Regions from separate parts of the Pseudoalteromonas sp. C12FD-1 genome, predicted to be linked through region 3. Evidence: predicted binding sites of a transcription regulator. Region 3 holds the regulator's gene; each other region holds the start of a gene.
What was found. The regulator LexA, encoded in region 3, represses DNA repair genes until DNA is damaged. The targets are predictions, from matches to a motif close to TACTGTATNNNNATACAGTA.
Positions count from the first base shown of each region.

Region 1: WDB87_RS08795 (LexA family protein) is a predicted target of LexA. The motif match lies at 1,440-1,459, and genes of this name have one in related genera.
Region 2: WDB87_RS09335 (SulA-like leucine-rich domain-containing protein) is a predicted target of LexA. The motif match lies at 2,999-3,018, and genes of this name have one in related genera.

Region 1 covers NZ_JBBEVD010000063.1:47,425-54,918, reverse strand. Annotated here, with positions in the region: gene WDB87_RS08810 (PH domain-containing protein) at 1-76, shown strand, start outside; gene WDB87_RS08805 (hypothetical protein) at 132-425, opposite strand; gene WDB87_RS08800 (hypothetical protein) at 415-732, opposite strand; gene WDB87_RS08795 (LexA family protein) at 735-1,355, opposite strand; gene WDB87_RS08790 (helix-turn-helix domain-containing protein) at 1,504-1,728, shown strand; gene WDB87_RS08785 (helix-turn-helix transcriptional regulator) at 1,725-2,018, shown strand; gene WDB87_RS08780 (hypothetical protein) at 2,030-2,299, shown strand; gene WDB87_RS08775 (hypothetical protein) at 2,302-2,697, shown strand; gene WDB87_RS08770 (SAM-dependent methyltransferase) at 2,707-3,297, shown strand; gene WDB87_RS08765 (hypothetical protein) at 3,316-3,597, shown strand; gene WDB87_RS08760 (replication endonuclease) at 3,594-6,731, shown strand; gene WDB87_RS08755 (hypothetical protein) at 6,740-7,018, shown strand; gene WDB87_RS08750 (hypothetical protein) at 7,005-7,391, shown strand; gene WDB87_RS08745 (hypothetical protein) at 7,468-7,494, shown strand, end outside.
Region 2 covers NZ_JBBEVD010000063.1:179,916-187,409, forward strand. Annotated here, with positions in the region: gene WDB87_RS09320 (hypothetical protein) at 1-683, shown strand, start outside; gene WDB87_RS09325 (NCS2 family permease) at 937-2,229, opposite strand; gene WDB87_RS09330 (sel1 repeat family protein) at 2,347-2,802, shown strand; gene WDB87_RS09335 (SulA-like leucine-rich domain-containing protein) at 3,042-3,476, shown strand; gene WDB87_RS09340 (YchJ family protein) at 3,519-3,998, shown strand; gene WDB87_RS09345 (DUF6172 family protein) at 4,292-4,594, opposite strand; gene WDB87_RS09350 (VC2046/SO_2500 family protein) at 4,784-5,311, opposite strand; tRNA gene WDB87_RS09355 (tRNA-Tyr) at 5,424-5,508, shown strand; gene WDB87_RS09360 (M48 family metallopeptidase) at 5,557-6,207, opposite strand; gene WDB87_RS09365 (MHYT domain-containing protein) at 6,517-7,494, shown strand, end outside.
Region 3 covers NZ_JBBEVD010000070.1:33,398-40,891, reverse strand. Annotated here, with positions in the region: gene WDB87_RS11970 (SURF1 family protein) at 1-90, opposite strand, end outside; gene WDB87_RS11965 (DUF2909 domain-containing protein) at 105-416, shown strand; gene WDB87_RS11960 (cytochrome c oxidase subunit 3) at 316-1,191, opposite strand; gene WDB87_RS11955 (cytochrome c oxidase assembly protein) at 1,227-1,757, opposite strand; gene ctaD (cytochrome c oxidase subunit I) at 1,757-3,349, opposite strand; gene coxB (cytochrome c oxidase subunit II) at 3,349-4,485, opposite strand; gene lexA (transcriptional repressor LexA) at 4,957-5,574, opposite strand; gene WDB87_RS11935 (PaaI family thioesterase) at 5,751-6,191, shown strand; gene WDB87_RS11930 (hypothetical protein) at 6,196-6,576, opposite strand; gene WDB87_RS11925 (DUF7218 family protein) at 6,807-7,058, shown strand; gene WDB87_RS11920 (hypothetical protein) at 7,201-7,494, shown strand, end outside.

The DNA of each region.
Region 1 (7,494 bases), on a different contig from region 3:
AGAACTAAAAGAGCTAGGAATATTAAGCGAACAAGAGTTTAACGATAAAAAAGCAGTGTTAATGCAAAGAATATAATAACTAAAAAGCCCGCATTTAGCGGGCTTTTTTTGTGTCTGTTTTTTATCAGTAATTAGCTAAACATATAGCGTGCGGCAGTAAGGCCAATACCAACGGCAGAAAACACAATACCAACGCCCCAAATAAGCATTTTAACTTGTAGTTGTGGGATCATGACCTTGATATCAGTTAAGTCTTTTTTTATGTCTTTAATATCAGCTTTAACATCAGTCATATCACGTTTAATATATTCAACGTCTGATTCAAGTTTTGCAATTCTGCTTTCCATATCTCCACCGCCACCGTTGCCTGACCTGTTTTTTATACTATCACTAATTTCAGATAAATGCGTAACATTAGCTTTCATTATCACTTCCTTCAAAATCCATTTTCTTAATAAGGAAAGCTGCATTTATAGTCTGCTGACTAGAGCAATTCTCACAAATAAGTGTATAAACAGGGAATGAGTAGCTTTCTAGTGCATTACTGGTATTGATATACATAGCATCCTGCAAACTAATTGATGGAAAGTTATCCTCTGTAGCTAGAAATGTAAGCTTGCCTGTTTTGCAAATAGGGCATAAGGCGTTGTTAGTTCGCTTGTTGTAAAACTCACTTATCTCGTCAACAGGGACTTCAGCATAAAGTTTAATTTTAGTTGGTAGATTATCCATTGTTAAAGCGCCTTTCCTGTAAATATAACTTTTCCAACTAACGTGCAATTACCATTAATTGGTATAAGTTGTTCAGGCCAATTGGGGTTGGCGGCTTTTAAAAACTTTTGGCCGCTTTCAATTATTAGCTGCTTAAAGGTTGCTTCGTTATTATCGTCTAAACGAGCGACCACATAAGAACCGTGTATGCACTCAGCTTCAGGGTCTACAAATATTAAATCACCGTCATAAAATTTAGGTTCCATGCTTACGCCTTGCACCTTCAGCGCAAAGGTTTTATCACTGCATTTTACGGGGCATAAGTAACGGTCGGCTTCAAACTCGCGTATCTCGTTTATTTCAGACCACGCACCTGCTTGCACCCAACTGATTAATGGCACCGACGCTTTAAGTGTTGGCCCTGGTGCAACGTTACTGTTTTCGTTTTCACCAATTCCAAACAGTAAAAACTCTGGAGCACAATCCAAAGCATTGGCTAATGCCTGTATGTTTCGTGGGTTTTTTGTAGTGCCGTTTTCAATTTTTTGAAGTGACTGCTGAATGATCCCTGCTTTCTCAGCAAGCTGAACTTGAGTTAAGTTTAATTCTTTTCTTCTTTTTTTAATTCTTTTTCCAATACACATAAATATCCTTATTACTTATAAAACAATGAAATACATAAACTAAATAGTACAAACGTTACTATTTAGGACAGTATTACTGTTTTTAACGGTGTTGACAAACTGTTATTGTCAGTATTTAATACTGTTATAAACAGTTTGGAGCTTGGAAATGAAAGATTCTCACATCAAAAAAGCAGTAAAAATTATTGGAGGGCAAACAAAGCTCGGTAAAGAGCTTGGTGTGTCTCAAGGTTCTGTTTGGGATTGGATTAATAAATTTGGCCAAGCCCCAGCGAAATACATACCGCGTATTTCAGAACTAACAAACGGTGAAGTAACGGTACATGAATTACTGGCCGATCATCAAAAAGCAAACAAGGACGATGCAGCATGAGCACAGAGCAACAAATAATCTTGCTAGACATTCACCCAGACGCAAAAGCCGTGTTGTTTGCACTACTGCAAGAAAACAACCAGCTACGCGCTGAGCTTGAAGAGCAAAAAGACCGCCTAGTAAAAACCGACGAAGCCTGCGAAGTGCTTGGGTGTGGCCGTGCAAAAATGTGGAAACTTGCCAAGCGCGAAGACTTCCCAAAGCCAGTGCAGTTTGGCAAAACCAACTACTACCGCATTAACGAGCTAATCGCGTTTAGAAAAAGCTACCAACAGCAAGTTAATAACTAGGAGCAAAGGCAATGAGCACATACAAAATATTTAACCAAGCCACGTATAACGCATTACCTAACTTAGCCGCCAAAGCTGAGTATTTACTTACGTGCCAAATAAGCACCAAAGAAGCCGTTAATTGTCAATCAGTTGAATTTGAACCGTGCTTACAAGCCGTTGTTGGCGAGTTGCCATTACCTATTTACTGCCACGGCAACGAAAACCAAACCATACAAAAAGCCGTGTACTGGTTAAAAACGCAAGCCCTATCTAAACCACAACATGCACAAGGAGTATAACCATGGCTAATGCACTTGTTAAACACACCAATAACGCACAACCAGCGCCATTAAAAGCAGTAGAAGGGCGCCACATACCAAAAGGCCTTGCCGAAATAAAAGCGCTAATGGGTAGCGAACGCCACACACCAGAGTACGTATATACTAAAGTGTTGAGCGAGCAAGAGCGAACAATAGTGTGTTTTGCTGCAGGCCTAAAACGCCATGATCTTGAAAAAGGCTTTGCCAATTTTAACGCCGATACTCGCTTAAAAATTCACAAAGCCATTTTGCAGTTACAAGAACTGGTTAAAGCATTCACCGATGCCAACGCCATGGCTCCGGCTAAGTTTTTGCAAAACGCCCCGCGTGAAAATACCAGCACCGACTATTCACACTTAACCGTTAGTTCACACTAAGGATTGATCATGAGCTCAACTAATCGCGGAACCCAGCGCAATGCAGATGATTACTACGTAACACCGCATTGGCTAATTGAAGATTTTTTAGCAGCATTTAGTGAAAACTGCCGCTTTAACTTTGACGAACAAACATACCCAAGAATACTCGACCCAAGTGCGGGCGGGTGTGAGCAATATCCAATGAGCTACCCAACCGTATTAGAAAAGCACGGCTTTACTATTGTTGATAGCTGGGATATTCGCGAAGACTCACGTGCTCTTATTAGAGGTTGTGATTTTTTGAAAACGAATCCAACGCCAAATTATCACGACGTAATTATCACTAACCCACCGTTTAACGTAGCGCAAGCGTTTACAGAACATGCCCTTGAAATGGTTCCTAATGGCGGTTTGGTCATTATGCTGCAACGCCTTAATTGGTTAGGTAGTCAGAAGCGCAAACCCATGTGGCAAAATCTGCCATTAGCGGCGGTTTATGTGCATAGCAAACGCCCAGGCTTTGACCCGCAAAAGCCAAGTAAAACCGATTCAACCGAATACGCCCACTTTGTATTTTGCAAAGGCTACGAGCTAGCCCCCGAACTTTTTGTAATTTAACCCCAAGGACACTAAAAAATGAACACAATCAAAGACCAAGATCTATCTAAAAAACAGTTAATACTAAATATTGTTTTACACACTATTGAGCAAGTAAATTTTACAATTCGCCTTTTAAACAAGCGTAGCACTGTACACATGCTAATGCAGTGCGAAGACACGCTAACCGACTTGCTACCAATCGTAAAAATGATTGCTGACGACGACGTTAATTTTGAAAGCGTTTATAGCCAAATGAGCATTGCATTAAATGCTGTGCAAATTGGTGGCGAGCCAATGGAAATAGAGCTGTCAAAATGAGCATATGGCCCATTGTAAACTTTGATGTATGTAAAGCGGCTTTAACATTGGTTAAGGCCGTTGACGACATTGACCACCGCACAACATTAGTAAACGGCCTTGGCCGTTTTACTGCGTACAGCCAATATAAAATGGTTAAGCAGTACCTTGCTAAAATTACCCCACCGAGTGATGCCTGGTATAAAAACGAGCCCATAAACCCAAGCGAAAAAGCAAACGCTTGGCTTTATGATGAGCTTAAAAGTATTGAACACCGCATTGATGTAACAAACTTAAAAATAAGTGCAGCCGCTAAAGCCGCGCTTAAAAAAGTGCATAACAATAATATTCATAATTACATTGTAAAAGACATTATTGAAAGCGGCCGCGCACCTAGCATACAAGCCAGCTTTGTGCGCCAAACAGCCCGCAATATGGAATTTGCACACAAACAACGCAACGTAAAAAAGCCACAACCTGCCCCAAGCCAGCATTTACAGCAGCAGGTTGGCGAGCAGGTGTCTAAATCGGCTATGTCGGTTATTAATGCAATTGATGACGCAGAAGAGGTCGAGTTTGTTTACGACTGTTTAAGCAAAGTGCCTAAACCGCTGCAAATGCGTGTAGCTAAGCGCTTTATTGATAAATACAGCGCCAACCTTAAAAACGCAGGCCAAACACAAAACGAAACAAACGCGCAATATAACGAGCGGCTCATTAATGCCAGCCGTAAACATTACGACTTTACAGGCAACAACACAGCACAAAGCAAAGCACAACTTACCGTAACGGCAATTCGCAAACAGCAAAAAGCAAACAGCTGGTTACGTCGTACAGTAAAAACATTAGCGCCACGCTTAAAAATACTTAAGCACATTACCGACACCATGCCATTACCTTGGCACATATTAGCCAATGCCGATAAAACCAAAAAACATGCAAATGTATTGGCAATGCAAGTGGCCGAAATTATCGCCGACCTTGCAAAAGAGCAACCCTCGTGGGATGCAACCGATATACACGCAAGCGTTAACGAATACGCCGCACAATTTACGGTGCAATTACAGTTTGCCGAAAAGGGCGATTACTTAACCGTACCCGATGCCGAAGTAGCGCTTTTAAAAGCGCAAGATCATAAATGGTGGGCGCGTAAGCTTAAAACTATTCGTAGCCGTTACCTTGAGCACCTAGAAATTGCCACCGGTGAAGTGGGCCGCGATTTATTTACCAGTACCGATAAAAAAGGCGCTAAAACCACCAAGCGCCGTGGCATAAGTGCGTACTGCTCTAAACAAGCCGTGGCCGAATACACCACAAACCGCGAACGCGGCCAGCGCTACCTAGAAAGCCTAGAATTAGTAAACGAACAAAGCGATGTTATATCGCTAATGAAAGCGGTTGAAGCAGGCGTTGCCAACCCAGAAAACATGCGTAACGAGCTAATGCTACGCATACGCGAAACCGAAGAACTCGCCGATGAAATGGGTTACACAGGTGGTTTTTATAACATTACAGCGCCTAGCCGTTTTCATGCAAATTCACGTAATTGGGATGGCTCAACCCCAAAAGATGCAAGTAATTATTTAAATAAACTTTACTCACAAGCACGCGCTAAATTAGACCGCGAAGAAATACCGTACTTTGGTATTCGTGTAGCTGAGCCGCATGCAGACGGTTGCACTCACTGGCACATGCTTTTATGGATGCCAGCACGTTACTACGACAAAGTTAACCACATACTACGCCGCTACTTTACCCGCGACGACCGTGAGGTATTTTTTCAGCGTTTTAAAAACCGCAAAGCATTACGCGCACGCTATACAAAAGCGCGCCGTATTTGGGGTTTAAATAAATCAAAAGGTATTTACACCCGCGAACCTAAAAAAGACTACACACCAAGCGGGCCACGTTATACCGCCATTAAAATGTTACCTGCTACCGTAGATAAAGACGGCAAAAAAACAGGCGGGGCAGCGGCTTATGTTGCTAAGTATGTAAGTAAAAATATAGATGGCTTTGCACTGGCAAATGAATACGACGCCGAAACAGGCGAAAAGCTAACCCAAGCGGTTAACCCGGTTAAAGCATGGGCCAGCACGTGGGGCATTAGGCAATTCCAGTTTCAAAAATCACCTTCTATTACCATTTGGCGCGAGTTGCGCCGAGTGCGCGAAGAGGTACAAGGCAACGAGCAATTAGAACAAGTACGCCAAGCCGCCGACAAAGGCGACTTTAAAACTTTTGTTACTTTAATGGGTGGCTTTGGTATTGGTCGCGATGCGCGCTTTAAACCTGCCTACCAGCATACCGAATACGGCAACCAATACGCCGAATTTACTAAAACCCTAAAAGGCGTTGAAGACACCTTTGGGCTTTGTACGTTAGTGACTCGAGTTCATACCTGGTCTAAGCAAACCATAGGCACCGCAGCTAATAACAACACCACCGTAATTGGTGGGCAGGATGCTAACAACGTCGGCACAGCCGACCTATCTTGGACTAGTGGGAATAATCGTACGCCTTTAGCTGTAGGGCATACAGACGAATTATTGCTAGATATGATCGGTTTTACAAAAAAACAGATCGCAAGCGTTAAGAAGGATCTGTTAGCAGGTAAGCGGGTTAAAAATAACGGCCTTATTTACCTAATAAAAGACGGCCATTTAGTCACATTAGACGAAAAAGCGCAGCGCCAAGAGCAGCGCCGCCTAGCTATTGACGAAATAGCCCGCACCGAAGCCAAAAAAGCCACCCCAGCAGACGAGCAAACATCAGTACCGTGTAAAAATAAGATCAGTGACTTTACCCCTGCACAAATAAGCACCCTTAACCAAGGCGGTATTGTGGTTATTGGTAACCGCGTTTACCACCTGCAAGAGCGCGAACTGCACAGCTTTGAAAAGCTCGATATGGAAAAACCTAAAAAGCAAATAACGCTAAACCCAACAGAGCAACAAATTGCATATGCCCGTGAGCTATACGACTTAGCAACAATGTATGCCGAACTTGATGGCCGAACCGCGCCATCAAGCACCCAATTTAAACACGGTCACGCTGATGTAATTGGCGACCTTGAAATGGCTAGGCTTGTTCTAGCTGGTGAAGCATCAGCAATCAGCGATAACGATTGGTGGTCAATCGACTTAATGGCGTAGGAGAAAATATGACTATTCAAATTTCAAAAGTACTCATGCCAAAGGCATGTATTAGTTGCCAGGCGTTTTGCCCAAAAGGGTATGCAGAGGATCAGCACAGCCCATTTATTACTAAATTCGATAAGCCCGCGCCTAAAACCCAATACGGCCAATGCGGTAAAACCGATAACAGCGTATTTGCCACCGAAATTTGCACCGGCTATCGGCAAGAACCTAACGCCGATGTGTTTGCAGTAACCAACAGACCACAACCAAAACAAAAGGAGAACAGCCATGGCCACAGGTAAAGTAAAAGCGGGTGACGTTTTCAACAACTGGACAGTATTAAACGAAGATCGCCGCAACCGCGGGGTGCAGCATTTTATGTGTAAATGCGTATGCGGTACCACTCGCGTAGTACGAAAAGATAACTTAGGCCTAGTTCAAGGTTGTGGCTGTGAACGTAAAATCTATAAAGCTCGCACTGGTGAAACTAAACCACGCACTAAAAAAGCGCGCATTGTGTCACCTAAAACAGTGAGCGCCCCTGCAAAAATACCGCACCACGAAAACCAAGAACCACGCCCACAATATCAGCAGCGCAGCAAATCAACCCGCGAGCTGTTAGAAGAGCGCTTAGCACAAAAGCAGTTAGAAAAAGAATTAAGCGAATTATGGTGAACCATGAAACCAACCGTTAAGCGCCGCAACTGGGTATTTCACTCAGTTGTTAAACCAAAGCAAAGCGAGCAGAAAAATGTCAAATAATCAACTAACCCAAAAG
Region 2 (7,494 bases), on a different contig from region 3:
ATAAAGAAAAGCAAGAAATTGAACGTCGCAAAGAATTAACAAAACAAAAAGCGATAATTGAAGAAACCGAAGAAGCACTGATGAATAGCGCTAATATTCCGCTTTCTGAAAACATTATACGCGTTTTACAACGTAGATGTTACGAAGCACTAAACGCGATGGTAAACCACTCACCTAATTCTAAAGCATTAAAAAGTAGAATGAACGAAGCTAAAGAAAAGCTAAGTGGTGCAGTTGAAGGTAATAGCAGCGACAATTTATCGTTACCAAGTAACGATAAGCAGTTAGTGTCGCTAATTCAGGGCATAAAAAAGCTTAGAGCTATTATGCGCTCTGAGCACAGTAAAGGGCGTGTAGATAGCCAAGTATTTGCAGCAGAAGATAAGCGCCTTGAAAAGTTACAGCTCAGAATTAATATAGAAAGCCAAATTAAACGCGGTTTATCTGCTCGTTCAGCGAGCATGGTGGGCTCTGCTAGGCAATATTTTGAAAAAGCCTATGCCACACTTAGTGCCGTTAGTTATTCTGATGAATACGTCAACGCAAAACGTCAAGAAGTTGAAGCCTATTTAGAAGAAATAAGCAGCGAACTAAAAGCTTCAAACGCCACTGCCTTGAAGAAAAAAGCAGAAGCAGAGCAAGATGACTTAGACGTATTATTTGCACCTAAAAAGAAATGGTAATTTTAAATACCCAAAAGAAAGCCCATGCATAATGTATGGGCTTTTTTGTATCTGTTAAGCTGTTTTACCAATGGGTAAATACTAACGTATTTTAAGGCACTACCTAGCGCTAACCACATTATAAACGCTCATTTGCCTCTGCATAGAAACGCAAGGTATAACAATGCAGTGGCAATAAGTGATAGCGACTAAATAATAAATGTTTATCCACCTTCAAATTAAATCTCTTAACTAAAAGAATGGACATTAGCTACTACGATAAAAATGCAAACTTGATAATAAATAACGCTGTTAAAATCCATACGCTAATACTCACTTGCTCACGTTTACCACATAGTACTTTAACCGCAGTATACGATATAAAACCAAGCGCAATACCGTGCGCAATAGAGAATGTAAGTGGCGTCATAAGTAGTACCACACTCACTGGAATTGCATCGCTCATGTCATCCCAGTTTACAAACTTAAGGTTTTGCAGCATTAATACCGCAACGTATAAAATAGCACCCGCAGTCGCATAAGCCGGCACCATTTGCGCAAGCGGTGCAAAAAACATCATTAGTAAAAAGCATATACCCACTACAACAGCTGTTAAACCAGTACGCCCACCAACCGATACACCGGCTACAGACTCAATATAAGACGTAGTGGTAGAAGTGCCTAACATTGCACCTGCAATAGTCGCTGTACTATCGGCACTTAAAGCACGCCCTAAACGTGGCATATTGCCTTTTTCATCGGCTAAACCTGCTTTTTGAGTTACCGCAACCAAGGTCCCTGATGTATCAAATAAATCAACAAACAAAAACGCAAAAATTACACTCAGCATAGAAAGCTCAAAGGCCGCAGCAAAATCAAGTTGCATGAACGTAGGTAAAATAGATGGTGGCATTGAAATTACGCCGTGGTATTTAACTAAGCCGAGGCTTAATGCAATGCCTGTTACTAACAAAATGCTAATAAGTACGCCGCTTTTTATATCACGATAAAGCAAAGCTGCAATCACAAAAAAGCTCAAAATAGCGAGTAAAGGACCTGCCGATGTAATATCACCAAGCTGTACTAATGTAGCTGGGCTTGAAACAATAATACCCGCATTTTTAAGTGCAATTAACGCTAAAAACGCACCAATACCAGTGGCAATAGCCTGCTTTAAAACTAGCGGTATAGCATTAATTATCCACTCTCTAACCTTAAACAAACTTAATATTAAAAATATACAACCAGACATAAATACCGCACCTAATGCCGCTTGCCAGCTATAACCCATACCCAGTACAACACCATAAGTAAAAAATGCGTTTAAACCCATGCCCGGCGCAAGTGCTAAAGGGTAATTAGCCCAAAGCCCCATAATAAAACAGCCAATTGCCGCTGCAATACAGGTAGCAACAAATGCAGCACCTTGATCCATACCTGCTTCAGCAAGCATTGCAGGGTTTACAAATACAATGTAAACCATAGTAATGAAAGTAGTGATTCCAGCAATGCTTTCGCGTCGCACAGTGGAGTTATTTTCGCGGAGTTTAAATAGAGCTTCGAGCATAATAGACTTGTGATAATAAAAAGTGACGTGATTTTACCATAAAATTAAGTATAAACAGGACATTTTACCTTGCTATATACTAAACTGTTGACGTAGAAACTATAAAAAAGAAAGTATATGAATAACACTCAGCCTAGCGGACAAGACTTAGAGCAGCAATTAAACAATATTTTAGATTTTGTAACACAGCCTACAAACCACAGTGCTGACGACAATAGTGATGTAAGTGAACAAACAACACTTAACAAAGCGCTGTATTATTTAAAGCATAACCAAGCACCGTTGGCAGCTAAGTGGATGCGCCTTACCGCAATGGCCGGAAATCATCGCGCCCAGTTTTATTTAGGGTTATTTTTTGTCAAAGGCCAAGGCGTACCAAAAAGTGTATTTCACGCTGCAGCATGGCTAAGTTTAGCCAGCAGCCAAGGCTATGAACCGGCAACCGCTGCATTAGATGATTTAAGAAAATATATCGATACCAAACGCTTTAAAGACGCTCAATGCTATGCAGCCAGTTTGTATGAGCAAATCCACCAAATTCAATTTGCCCACTTAGTTCCAAAAAATGACTAACTACTGTATAGCTAACAGCTAAGTACTGTATAGCGCTGCTACACTTTATACAGTACTGCAAACACCCTCAGCTTTCATTCACACGCCAAAAACATAACCATCTGTTTTTAAAGTGTTATTTTTAATTTTGATTTTTTAAAACCATTAACTGTATAAAAAATAGCAAAAAACGCTTGCACACAACAACTGTATAAACTACTGTATACATGTACTGTATATAAACCCAGTGAGTGAGACCTATGCTACAGCCAATTACCGTAAGAACCGTTAAAAGCTACCAACAACATGATGAAAGTGAGTCGGTAAACTTAATAAAAGTAGAAGATGAAATTTCTGCTACGTTTGAGATGCTAAAAGTGTTGCACCAATACAATAGCTCTAACGCGTGGACCTTACTAATTGCGCCCGACCATGTGCCTAGTAAAGCCTTGTTAGATAGTTGCTCTATAGATACCAGCAAACTGCTTGTAATAAGACAAAAGCATTTAGTAAATTTAGAGTATGTGCTTAACTCAGCACTTCATAATGGTAATTTTGCAGCCATTATTACGTGGACCGATATAGTAAGTGAGCAGCAACTTGTTAACTTATCGCTTAATTTAAACAAAAGAAGCGCTAAGCTATTTTGCTTTACTAAAAAAGCCAGCACTACAGCAATATCACTTACTCAATAAGCTTGGTAAAATACATTTTTAATCTATGTTAATTAGTATTTTATGAGTGTAACCAGTACCAGCGCTTGCTTATGCAACAGTCAGCTTAATTATGGCGACTGTTGCCAACCTTATCATCTTGATATAAAAACCCCAGAAACACCTGAGCAACTAATGCGTTCGCGCTTTAGTGCTTATGCATTAAAAAATGCATCTTATGTATTTAAAACTTACGCCAAAGAAAAACAAGCACAAAACCCAGTAAATGAAATTGCTGACTTTGCCAATAGCTGCCGCTTTGTAAAATTAGTTGTGCGCGATACGCAGCAAAGTGATGAGCGAGGTTATGTTGCCTTTAACGCATATTATTTTTACCAAAACTTATATTGTGAGCTAGATGAGAAATCAGACTTTATAAAAGAAGACGGTGAATGGCGATATTTAGAGGGTATTATTAATCCGGTCGCCGATATAAAAGTTGCCAGAAACGATCCCTGTCCATGCGCAAGCGGTAAAAAATATAAAAAGTGTCACAGTGTATAAAGTAAGCTAAACACTTAGAAAAAAATAGCGTCTTATTTAATACCATTAATCCGCTTAGTGAAGTGACCTATTTTGAGGATGGAAAAACGTGTTGATAGCTAGGCAAAAAATTGCTCTTAAGTTATTATAAATGTGAATTTTTTAACGCTGATAGCCCACATGTAGCCTCTCAAAATGATTAAGCATTATTGCTAAATGCTATAAGCGCTACTTTATACCACTAAATATATTAATAACTGCCATAAACAAAAAATGGACCATTTAGGTCCATTTTCTACAATATTGCTATTGGTTTATTCATCATCATCTAAATCGTACGATTCACGCTGCGCAGGTCTAGCTAAAATCTCAACATAGAATGAAGTAAGCGCCTGCTTTTCGATTTCGCTGATCTTGTTGTTAATTTCAGCTACGTGAACAACTTCTGCATCATCGGCACTTGTGCCAAACTTACAGTCAAATGCCCAGTAATCAGCTTCAACAGGTAGCGTTTTATTGCGCTCTCTTTTCAAATATTTTTTCACTTCATGCTTTGCAGCATCAACCATACGAGGGTATTTGATTTTCTCGTGATTTAGCGTGAATGTTTTCTTCATTACGTTCCTAATTACCTTGATTTAATGATAATGGCACTCAAGTCATACCATTTGCAGCCATTATAGCAATTGCATTTAATTTGTGGATGCTTTTTTTAAACAAAAAAGGAATTGTTCTATTTTATTGCATAACCGATTATTAAATATAAGGTGTTTTAAGCTTTTAAAACGCACGAGTGTTAAATTATTTTATGCGTTAGCAACAAGCAATGGTTTATGTATAGCCTCATTAGTTAAATCGTCATAAAATGCGGCGGCGTCCATTTGTGGACTTGCAAGCGCGGTGTGCGTGTCATTTAAGCGCCTGCGTACTGATGGTTCACAATTCTCGATTACCGTAAAAGGGATATGTAACTTGTCATCTCTAATCGCTAGTGGCTCAGGGTTTAAGCTGTGACTTAATTTTATTGCTATCATACCTGCTTGTTCGCCTTGTTGAACAATCACAGACGCGTGCTCTTGCCCTATGCTCATATCAAATTTTTCGGGGGCTAATAATTGCTTTGGCCCAGCACCAAAGCGCTCCCTTAACTGTTCTTCGTCTACATAAGCACTATGCGTTTCACTTTTTGGTAAGTGAAATTGACTAAAATCCAGCGCATCGTGCGATAGCATCGCTAATAAAAGTGAAAATTCGCCTCTGCGATTTTCATGCACACTTTTATTTAGCCTGGTCTTTAGTTGACTCTCTGTGATTAACAAATCATCGATTTGCATAGTCTTTAGCCGATAATGATAACTGGTAGATATTTATCGGCTTTATTTCAAATTTCTTTAGCTTTTTTCTTTACTTAAATACGCAGTTTGCTATTATCAGCGCCGTTGCATTGGAGGGGTTCCCGAGCGGCCAAAGGGATCAGACTGTAAATCTGACGGCTCAGCCTTCGCTGGTTCGAATCCAGCTCCCTCCACCACTTCTTATTTTCTATATCTTCTTCGCTTCTATCTAAATCATTTTCAGACTAATTATCAAATACCCACTGCAATGTTGCTCCGTGGTTTTTAAGCCATGCGGATGCAGATTTATAATCGGGATAAAATTTAGCTACGCGCTTCCAAAAAGCGTTGCTGTGGTTTAAATGCTTTAAATGAGCCAATTCGTGCACAATAACATAATCAATTATATGCTGAGGTGCCCCAACAAGGTTAAGGCTAAAGGTTAGCTCTCGTCGAGAATTACAACTTCCCCACTTACGTTTATAATTTCCAATCGTCAATTTAGTCGGTAATGCTTCTGACATCTGTTGGCAATAATAAGCCAAGCGCATTTCAATGTAGTTTGTTAGCGTTTCTTCAAGAGCAAGGCAAAGTAGCTGCTTGCGTTTATCAAGCTGTTTGGTTACTCGATTAGAAGTGTAAATAGTAAATACGCTATCGGATTGCTGAACATGCGAGCGTGCCCCTTTAGCAAAAGTAATAGTATATGGCTTAGCAAAAACCATTATTTGCTGGTTTTTAAACGGGTGTTGTTGATTATCAATAGCGTTAAGTTGTTTATGTAATTGCGCAGTTACCCACTCTTTTTTACTAAACAGCCATTGTTCTATTTGTAGTTTTGGGACGTGTGTAGGTGCATAAACAGTAACTAGTTTTTTGCTTACTTTTATTGCCACTGTTTTACGCCTAGTGCTGCGCTTTAACTGATACTCAAACAAGGTGTATGCTCTAAATATAAATAAAAGCCTATTATAAAGCCTTATTTAATCAATGCAGTTATTTACAGATAAATAAATGGGCTCAGTATTTTTTATTGTATTCATTAACTCAAAATAACGCCTTATTAATGAAGCGTGCTGCATATGTTAATATTTTAAAAAGAAAAGGTAACTTCACAGATTTATAGTATAAATAATTAGATTAACAGTTTATTTATATAATAAATCTATTAAACTAGTTCAATAAAGATACTAATTAGAGTCATTATGCTCTCCGCATTTTTTATAACCGACCAAGATCCGAGCCTCATTATAAATGGTGCATACAACCCTATACTGGTTAGCTTATCGGTTATTACCGCTATTTTTGCTGCCTTTTTTACCGTATGGTTAATTGATGTAGCAAAACAAACACAGTTCGAAAGCTATAAACGCTTAGCCAATGTAACCGGTGCCACAGTTTTATCGGCCGGTATCTGGAGCATGCATTTTATAGGTATGTTGGCTTTTTCGTTATGTACAGACATTAGCTATGATCCGCTCATAACCCTCTTATCTTTTTTACCTGCATTTATTGCATGTCAATATGCCTTTTCGATTTTAGTAAAATCGCAAGGCTCGTTCAAACACCTTTTTATTTGCTCTATTTTACTCGGCGCAGGTATTGGTACAATGCACTACAGCGGCATGGCAGCAATGCAACTAGCCCCGTTATTACGTTACGACCCTGCTATGTTTGCTTTATCAATTGTGGTCGCTGTTGGTTTATCGTTTATAGCGCTTTTTACGCGTTATCATTTAACACGTTTACTCCCTAATTTATCACAGATACAAGCTCGCGTTATTACCGCTGTCATATTAGGAACTGCGGTGGCAGGCATGCACTACATGGGGATGGCCGCTACCCGCTTTGTTGCAACCTCACCGCTTTTACCCGATTACCAAAAATCAACCACTGAGCTTGCTTTTGTCGCCATAGCGGTAGCTACTGCAACAGTTGCTATAACCTGTGTTATTGCAGTTATAAATGGCATGGTTAGATACCGCCTACTGCTTGAAGAAAAATCGGCTGATGAATCTCGACTAAATGCTATTTTAGGCACTGCTATTGATGGCATTGTGACTATAGATCACACCGGTATAATTTTGAGTTTTAATGATGCTGCTAGCAAAATTTTTGGGTGGCGGGAAAGCGATGTTCAGGGTCAAAATGTAAAAATGCTCATGGCTGATGAAATCGCTCGT
Region 3 (7,494 bases):
TAAACGTACACATACCAGCACCACAGCTACCACAACGCAAAGTGCGATAAATGAGCTAAGCTTTTGTTTACGCCTTAAAATTAACTGCATAAAGGGTCAACCCAGTGATTATTAAAATTATTATTGTGCTGCTGTTACTATTTATACTTTTCAACTTGTTTAGAGCGCTATTTATTATGGTGACCGACAAATCTGGCGGTCGGCCTATGTCGCATTTTTTAGGCCGTCGTGTGCTGTTTTCTGTGGTAGTTTTGGTGATGGTGATAGCCGCTGTAAAACTTGGTTTTATAAAGGCTAATCACTCACCATTAACCGTTACAACACATATACAAAAACAAATAAACACAGCCACACCACATCAACAAAATGCCAGTACCAAGCCGCTGCTTGAAACGCAAAATGTTTATCTTTCGTAAAATGGCCTTTTAAAATACGCACAAATACAACAAACAAAATAATGGCGCCAAGGGTCACATGCATGCCATGAAAACCTGTCAGTAAAAAAAATGTATTGCCGTAAATGCCTGCATCTAGTGTTAGATTTAGCTCGTTATAGGCATAAATATATTCTTCTACCTGCAATGCTAAAAAGCACACGCCCAATAAAATGGTTGCTCCCAACATCACTTTTAGCGGTTTACGTTTATTGTTTTCAATAGCTACGTGAGCAAAGTGCAAAGTAACCGAAGACGCTAATAAAATAAGCGTATTAATAAGGGGTAAGCCCTGCCATCCCATAGCTTGCGTGGTTTCACCCGCTGGCGTGGTTAGTAACGGCCATACTGCCTCAAAGGTAGGCCAAAGCACTTCGTTGGTCATCGCATTATTCCCAGCCCCACCTAGCCAAGGTACCGACAGTATGCGGGCGTAAAATAATGCCCCAAAAAAGGCCATAAAAAACATGACTTCAGAGAATATAAACCAGCTCATGCCCTGTCTGAACGAGCGGTCCATTTGCGCTGAATACAAGCCCTGATCAGACTCGCTAATTACATTTTTAAACCAACTAAAAATCATATATAGCAGCACTGCAATGCCTGCATATAGCAGGTACACACCGCTGCCCCCTTCACTTTCTAAATTCATAACTGTTAACGCCGCACCCACTGCAATAAAAAATAACGCCACCGCGCCCACTATGGGCCAAGGGCTTTGCTCGGGTACGTAGTAGTTTTCATAATCTTGATTCATGTTACTTGCTCCTAGTTTTTCACTAGACATGCAGGCTAGTTATTACTTGCTACCAGCTGCTCACTAATATCAAATACGGTGTACGATAAAGTTAGCTCTTCTACGTCGCTCGGCAGAGCAGTATCTACATAAAACAGCAGTTTAAACTCAAGTTCTTCACCCGCTTTTAGCGGTTGTTGATCAAAACAAAAGCACGCTATTTTATGTAAGTACTTAGCCGCCTTTCCAGGCGACACAGAAGGCACCGCTTGCATTACTTTATCGATATCACTGGTGTTTTTTGCGCTAAACATTACCTCACGCATAGCACCCGGTTTCACATCAACACTGTATTCTTTTGACTTAACAATAAACGGCGCACCACTTTGCGCATGGGTTGTAAAGCTCACACCTATCTCTCGGTTTTCAGTGATTTGTGTACTTTGCTTAGCTTGCTCAAGCGACGGCTTGCCATTAAGCCCGGTTATGTCGCAAAACACGTCATATAAGGGCACTAAGGCAAATGCAAAAGCAAACATACCTATACAAATAAGAATTAGGCGCTTTAATAGCGGTGCATGTGTCATTATTTAATTTCCGGCGGTGTAGAAAAAGTATGATACGGCGCAGGAGAGTCTACTTCCCACTCTAAACCTTCAGCACCATCCCATACTTTTGCAGGCACTTTATCGCCCCCTCGGGCACATTTAATTACCACAGCCACAAAGAGTAACTGCGATAAACCAAAGGCAAACCCACCTATGCTTATAATCGCGTTAAAGTCAGCAAACTGCAGAGCGTAATCGGGAATGCGGCGAGGCATACCTGCCAGCCCAACAAAATGCATAGGGAAAAACAGCACATTAACGCTTACCAGCGATAACCAAAAATGCCACTTAGCCAAGGCAATGTTGTACATATTGCCCGTCCATTTAGGCAACCAATAATAAGCGCCTGCCATAATAGAAAATATTGCCCCCGTAACTAACACGTAATGAAAGTGCGCCACCACAAAGTAAGTATCGTGATATTGAAAATCAGCTGGTGTTATAGCCAACATCAACCCCGAAAAGCCCCCCAAGGTAAATAGCACAATAAATGCAATACTAAATAACATGGGTACTTCAAAACTTATTGAACCTCGCCACATAGTGGCCACCCAGTTAAAAACTTTTACTCCTGTTGGCACCGATATCAGCATGGTCGCGTACATAAAAAATAGCTCGCCAGCAACGGGCATACCGGTAGTAAACATATGATGCGCCCACACTATAAAGCTCAGTAATGCGATAGAAGAAGTGGCGTATACCATGGAGGCATAACCAAATAGTTTTTTACGGGAGAACGTAGGCACTATGGTCGAAATAATACCAAAGGCGGGTAAAATCATGATGTACACTTCGGGGTGGCCAAAAAACCAAAATATGTGCTGAAACATTACCGGATCGCCGCCGCCTGCTGCATCAAAAAAGCTGGTTCCAAAGTATTTATCGGTCAATACCATAGTGACCGCTCCGGCCAATACAGGCATAACAGCAATTAATAAAAATGCGGTTATTAGCCATGTCCAAACAAATAATGGTAGCTTCATCCATGTCATGCCTGGGGCACGTAAATTAACGATGGTCACAATAACGTTTATTGCGCCCATAATTGAGCTAATCCCCATAATGTGCACTGCAAACACAAACATTGCAGTGTTGTCGTTACTGTACGTTGTTGAAAGCGGCGCATAGAACGTCCAGCCAAATGCGGGGCCACCTCCAGGCATTAATAACGAGGCCAATAAAATTAAAAAAGCGAAAGGTAAAATCCAAAAGCTCCAGTTGTTCATTCTGGGCAGTGCCATATCTGGCGCGCCAATCATGAGCGGTACCATCCAGTTAGCAAGCCCCGTAAAGGCCGGCATTACAGCACCAAACACCATAATTAAACCGTGTACTGTGGTCATCTGGTTAAAAAAGTGTGGGTCTACCAATTGTAATCCTGGCTGAAATAACTCAGCCCGAATAACCATGGCCATTGCACCGCCAATTAAAAACATAGTCAGCGAAAAAATTAAGTACATGCTGCCAATATCTTTATGGTTTGTTGTGTATAACCAACGTTTAAAACCTTTGGCTGGGTGATGACCGTGGTGAGCGTCATTGGCGTTAGGTTGTTCTACTATGCTACTCATTAGTTCGCCTCCGCATCAAGTGCTGCCTGAATTTCACTAGGTTGGATGACATCACCCGTATCATTACCCCACGCATTACGCTTGTAGGTAATTACTGCCGCAAGCTGCTTTATTGATAACTGTTTAGCAAATGCCTGCATTGCAGTCCCTGGACGACCATGGATCACAACATCTATATGATCTTTTATATCACCTAAAACAATTGGATTGCCTTTTAACGCAGGAAACACGCCCGGTAATCCCATTCCTGTTGGTTGATGACACGCAGCGCAACTTGCCATATACACTTGCTCGCCTAAAGTCATTAACTCTTCTTTAGGCAACGTTTGATCAAGCAAAGCAGCATCGGCTAATGCCGCTTTTTGCTTAGCTTGCTTAGCATCTGCAAGCCATGCGTTAAAGTCCTCTTGCGACTTAGCTTCAACCACCACGGGCATAAAACCATGATCTTTACCGCACAGCTCTGCACACTGTCCTCGGTAAATACCTTCTTCGTTAATGTTGGTCCACGTTTCGTTGATAAACCCCGGATTGGCATCTTTTTTAACGGCAAAATCAGGGACCCACCAAGAGTGGATAACGTCATCTGAGGTCATTAAAAAACGCACCTTTTGATTAATTGGCAGCACTAAAGGTTTATCAACCTCAAGTAAGTAATTAGGGTTTTTATTAGCAAGGTTGGCTATTTCGTCTTGAGGGGTAGATAAAATAGAGTAAAACTCTACGTCTTCGCCCATATATTCATAATGCCACTTCCACTGTGACCCTGTAATTTTAATGGTTAAGTCGGCCTTACTGGCATCCTCCATTGCTATGAGGGTTTTAGTGGCAGGGATTGCCATGGCAATTAAAATAACAAACGGAATGGCAGTCCAAAGAATTTCTACTTTGGTACTTTCATGAAATTGGGCAGGGACTGCCCCTTTAGATTTACGGTGATGAATCAGTGCCCAAAACATTATTGCGAACACTATCACCCCAATCACACAACATATTAAAAATATGGTCATGTGTAGCTGATATACATTATTACTTATATCGGTTACGCCCTTGCGCATATTGTATTGGCTATTAGCCAGCACTTGCTGCGGGAACATAATCAACACAAGCCACAAGGTAGAGGTCAGTTTACCCATGTGACGGCTCCTTTGATGCTATTGCGAATGCAAAGCGAAGAGGCATACGGCTTAAACGCCAATTCGTTATTTTTATTTTTTAACCAATCTTATTTTTAATTGGTATCGCTAGGACAACAAAAGGTTTGTGTATATTGTGTGTTCTCATAACTAAAAAGCTGTGAGTTATTGTTAGTCCAGCACATTAATGATTAGCTAAAAAACGTACAACAAGCAAGTTTTAGTATAAAAAACAATCAAGTGATATTTTAAAATTGATTAAATTACGAAGTATTAAATTGTTATTTAACAGCCAAGATACGAGCAAAATTAAGGGATGTAACACGCTTAGGAAGATAAAAGTATGAGTGAAAAAAAGTTTACAGGCTAAATAATTTTAGGCCGCTTTGAGGTAGTGGAAGGTCTTTTTTAAAACAAAAATGCACACTTAACAGTGCGCATTTATAAAAAGTGACTTAAAAATAGTTAAAATTACATCCAGTCAGCATTTCTTATTACGCCAACAGCTAAACCTTCAATATTAAAAGATTCGTTTTCAAGGTCTACTTCTATAGGGGTAAACTCTTCGTTTTCGGCGTGTAATAATACTTTTCGGCCTGCTTTTTCTAAGCGTTTTACAGTTACATCTTCATCTACTCGTGCAACCACAACTTGGCCGTTTTCTGCTGTTTGAGTACGGTGTACGGCAAGTAAGTCGCCATCCATAATACCTATATCTTTCATACTCATACCGTTTACACGCAGTAAAAAGTCTGCGGCGGGTTTAAACATAAGTGGGTCTATTTTACAGTGACTCTCAACATGTTCTTGCGCCAAAATAGGCGAACCTGCTGCAACTCGGCCTATTAATGGCAGACCTAGTTGCTCTGGCTCTTCTTCTTCAACTAATTGAATACCGCGGCTTGCGCCTGGCTTCATTTTAATAACGCCTTTTTTGGCAAGCGCTTTTAAGTGCTCTTCTGCGGCATTGGCACTTTTAAAACCTAATGTTTGTGCAATTTCGGCACGTGTAGGAGGCATACCAGTGTCTTTAATAAAAACTTTTATTAGTTCGAGTATTTGAGCTTGGCGTTTCGTTAATGGTCGCATACAACTGGTTTTCCATACAGTACATTTAACTGTGAGTATATACAGTTAAATAAAAATCGCAAATTTAAATTGCGCTTTAATTAGCTAAACCAAATACACATGTGTACATTTTAGGTAATTATTAAAATTGCATATATAAAATGCTATAAACAAGGTTTTAATTCAAAGGAGTAGTTATGAGTATTTGGTATCAACCCATCACATTAGCGCTTTGCAAACAGTTAGATGAAGGTATAAACGGCCAAGGTACTTTAATGAAAACCATGGGGATAGAAATAACCGAGATAGGGGAAGATTACCTAGTTGCGACTATGCCCGCAATACCTGAGCATCATAACCCAATGGGAATGGTACACGGCGGCGCTAATGTAGTACTTGCCGAAACAGTTGCTAGTTATGCTGCTAATTTTGTTGTTGATTTTACAAAGTTTTACTGTGTAGGGCAGGAAATTAGTGCAAGCCATTTAAAAGCGTCACGCAATGGGACGTTAACAGCAACGGCTCGTGCATTTCATATTGGTAAGCGCAGTTCTGTATGGGAAATAAAAATAACCAATAGCCGCAACGAGCTTTGCTGCGTATCAAAAATGACCGCAGCAGTGGTTGAGCGAAAGTAATAGCTTACTTTTCGATAGGGTAAATTGTTATTTCCATACCCGCGCCAATTGCAGATATACGTAATAACGTGTCTGCATGCAGCGCCTGATTAAAACATTTTGGTGACGTACCAGACTCAAAACCAATATCAAAGGTTCTGCGAGAGCAGCTTAGCCATTGCTTGAGCGCGTTACGAGAACACGACTCAATAAGCTCGCACAAGTGGTTAATAGCTTTATCTGGCGTGGTTATGTCACCTGAGGCTTCAATACGCGCAAGTTGACGATATTCGTCTTTGTCATAATGTAAAACCATCGCGTTTTTCTTTAAGTCTGCCACTAGGGCGCTAATATCTTGTTTAGACTCAAGCTCTAGATCTACATTTAAAAATTGAATTTCCGACATTGTCTGCTTTTTACCCTCTTATAGTTTCATCGCAAACTTTAACGCAGTTTTACTTTTATACCAAATCAACTAAGCGGTAAACATGGCTTTATTAATAGAAAATGCCTGTTTAAACGCCATTGGCACCTAATTTGCCTTATAAAACGGGTTAGGCTAGTTACGCTTAATTTTACCGTTTATGTATGAAAGTTATACACACACTGTGTAATTAAACGCTCAGGAGAGAAGTTATGGTAGATCATGGCCCGCAAATTAAAAACGACGATCAGTACGATGCGCTTCGCGATGAAGGCATGAGCAAACAAAAAGCCGCACGTATTGCTAATAGTAATACTCATAAAACAGCTGTAAAAGGCGGTAAAGCCTCAAATTATGAGCAACGTACAAAAAAACAGTTATACGATAAAGCAAAAGAGGTAGGCATTAGTGGCCGCTCTAAAATGAGCAAACAAGAGCTAATAAACGCCCTGCGAGAGAATTAAACGCAGCCTCTCTGATTTTTATCGCTCCTTTTTATTATTTTTATAAAGTTAGAGTAAGCTTATGAATAACTGCGACAAAATGCCGCAGTAAAAGCATGGACTGCTGTAATACACTAACGCTAAAAATAATAAGAAGCACAAAATGAGAAAACAACTATTTAAGCGCGCTCGAAAACTACATAAGTGGCTAGGCTTTTTACTTGCCTTACAAATTTTAGCTTGGCTTTTAGGTGGCTTAGTAATGAGCGCGATACCACTTGAATACGTGCATGGTAAGCACCTTGCCAAGCGCACACTTACAAACCCATTTACACAAGCAGACTACCTTACATCACTCGATAATATTACGTCACAAGTGGCTAACCCCACTCAAATAATATTTGAGCACTTTTTAACTACTCCGCTTATTACTGTTATTAACAGCACCGAGCAGCAA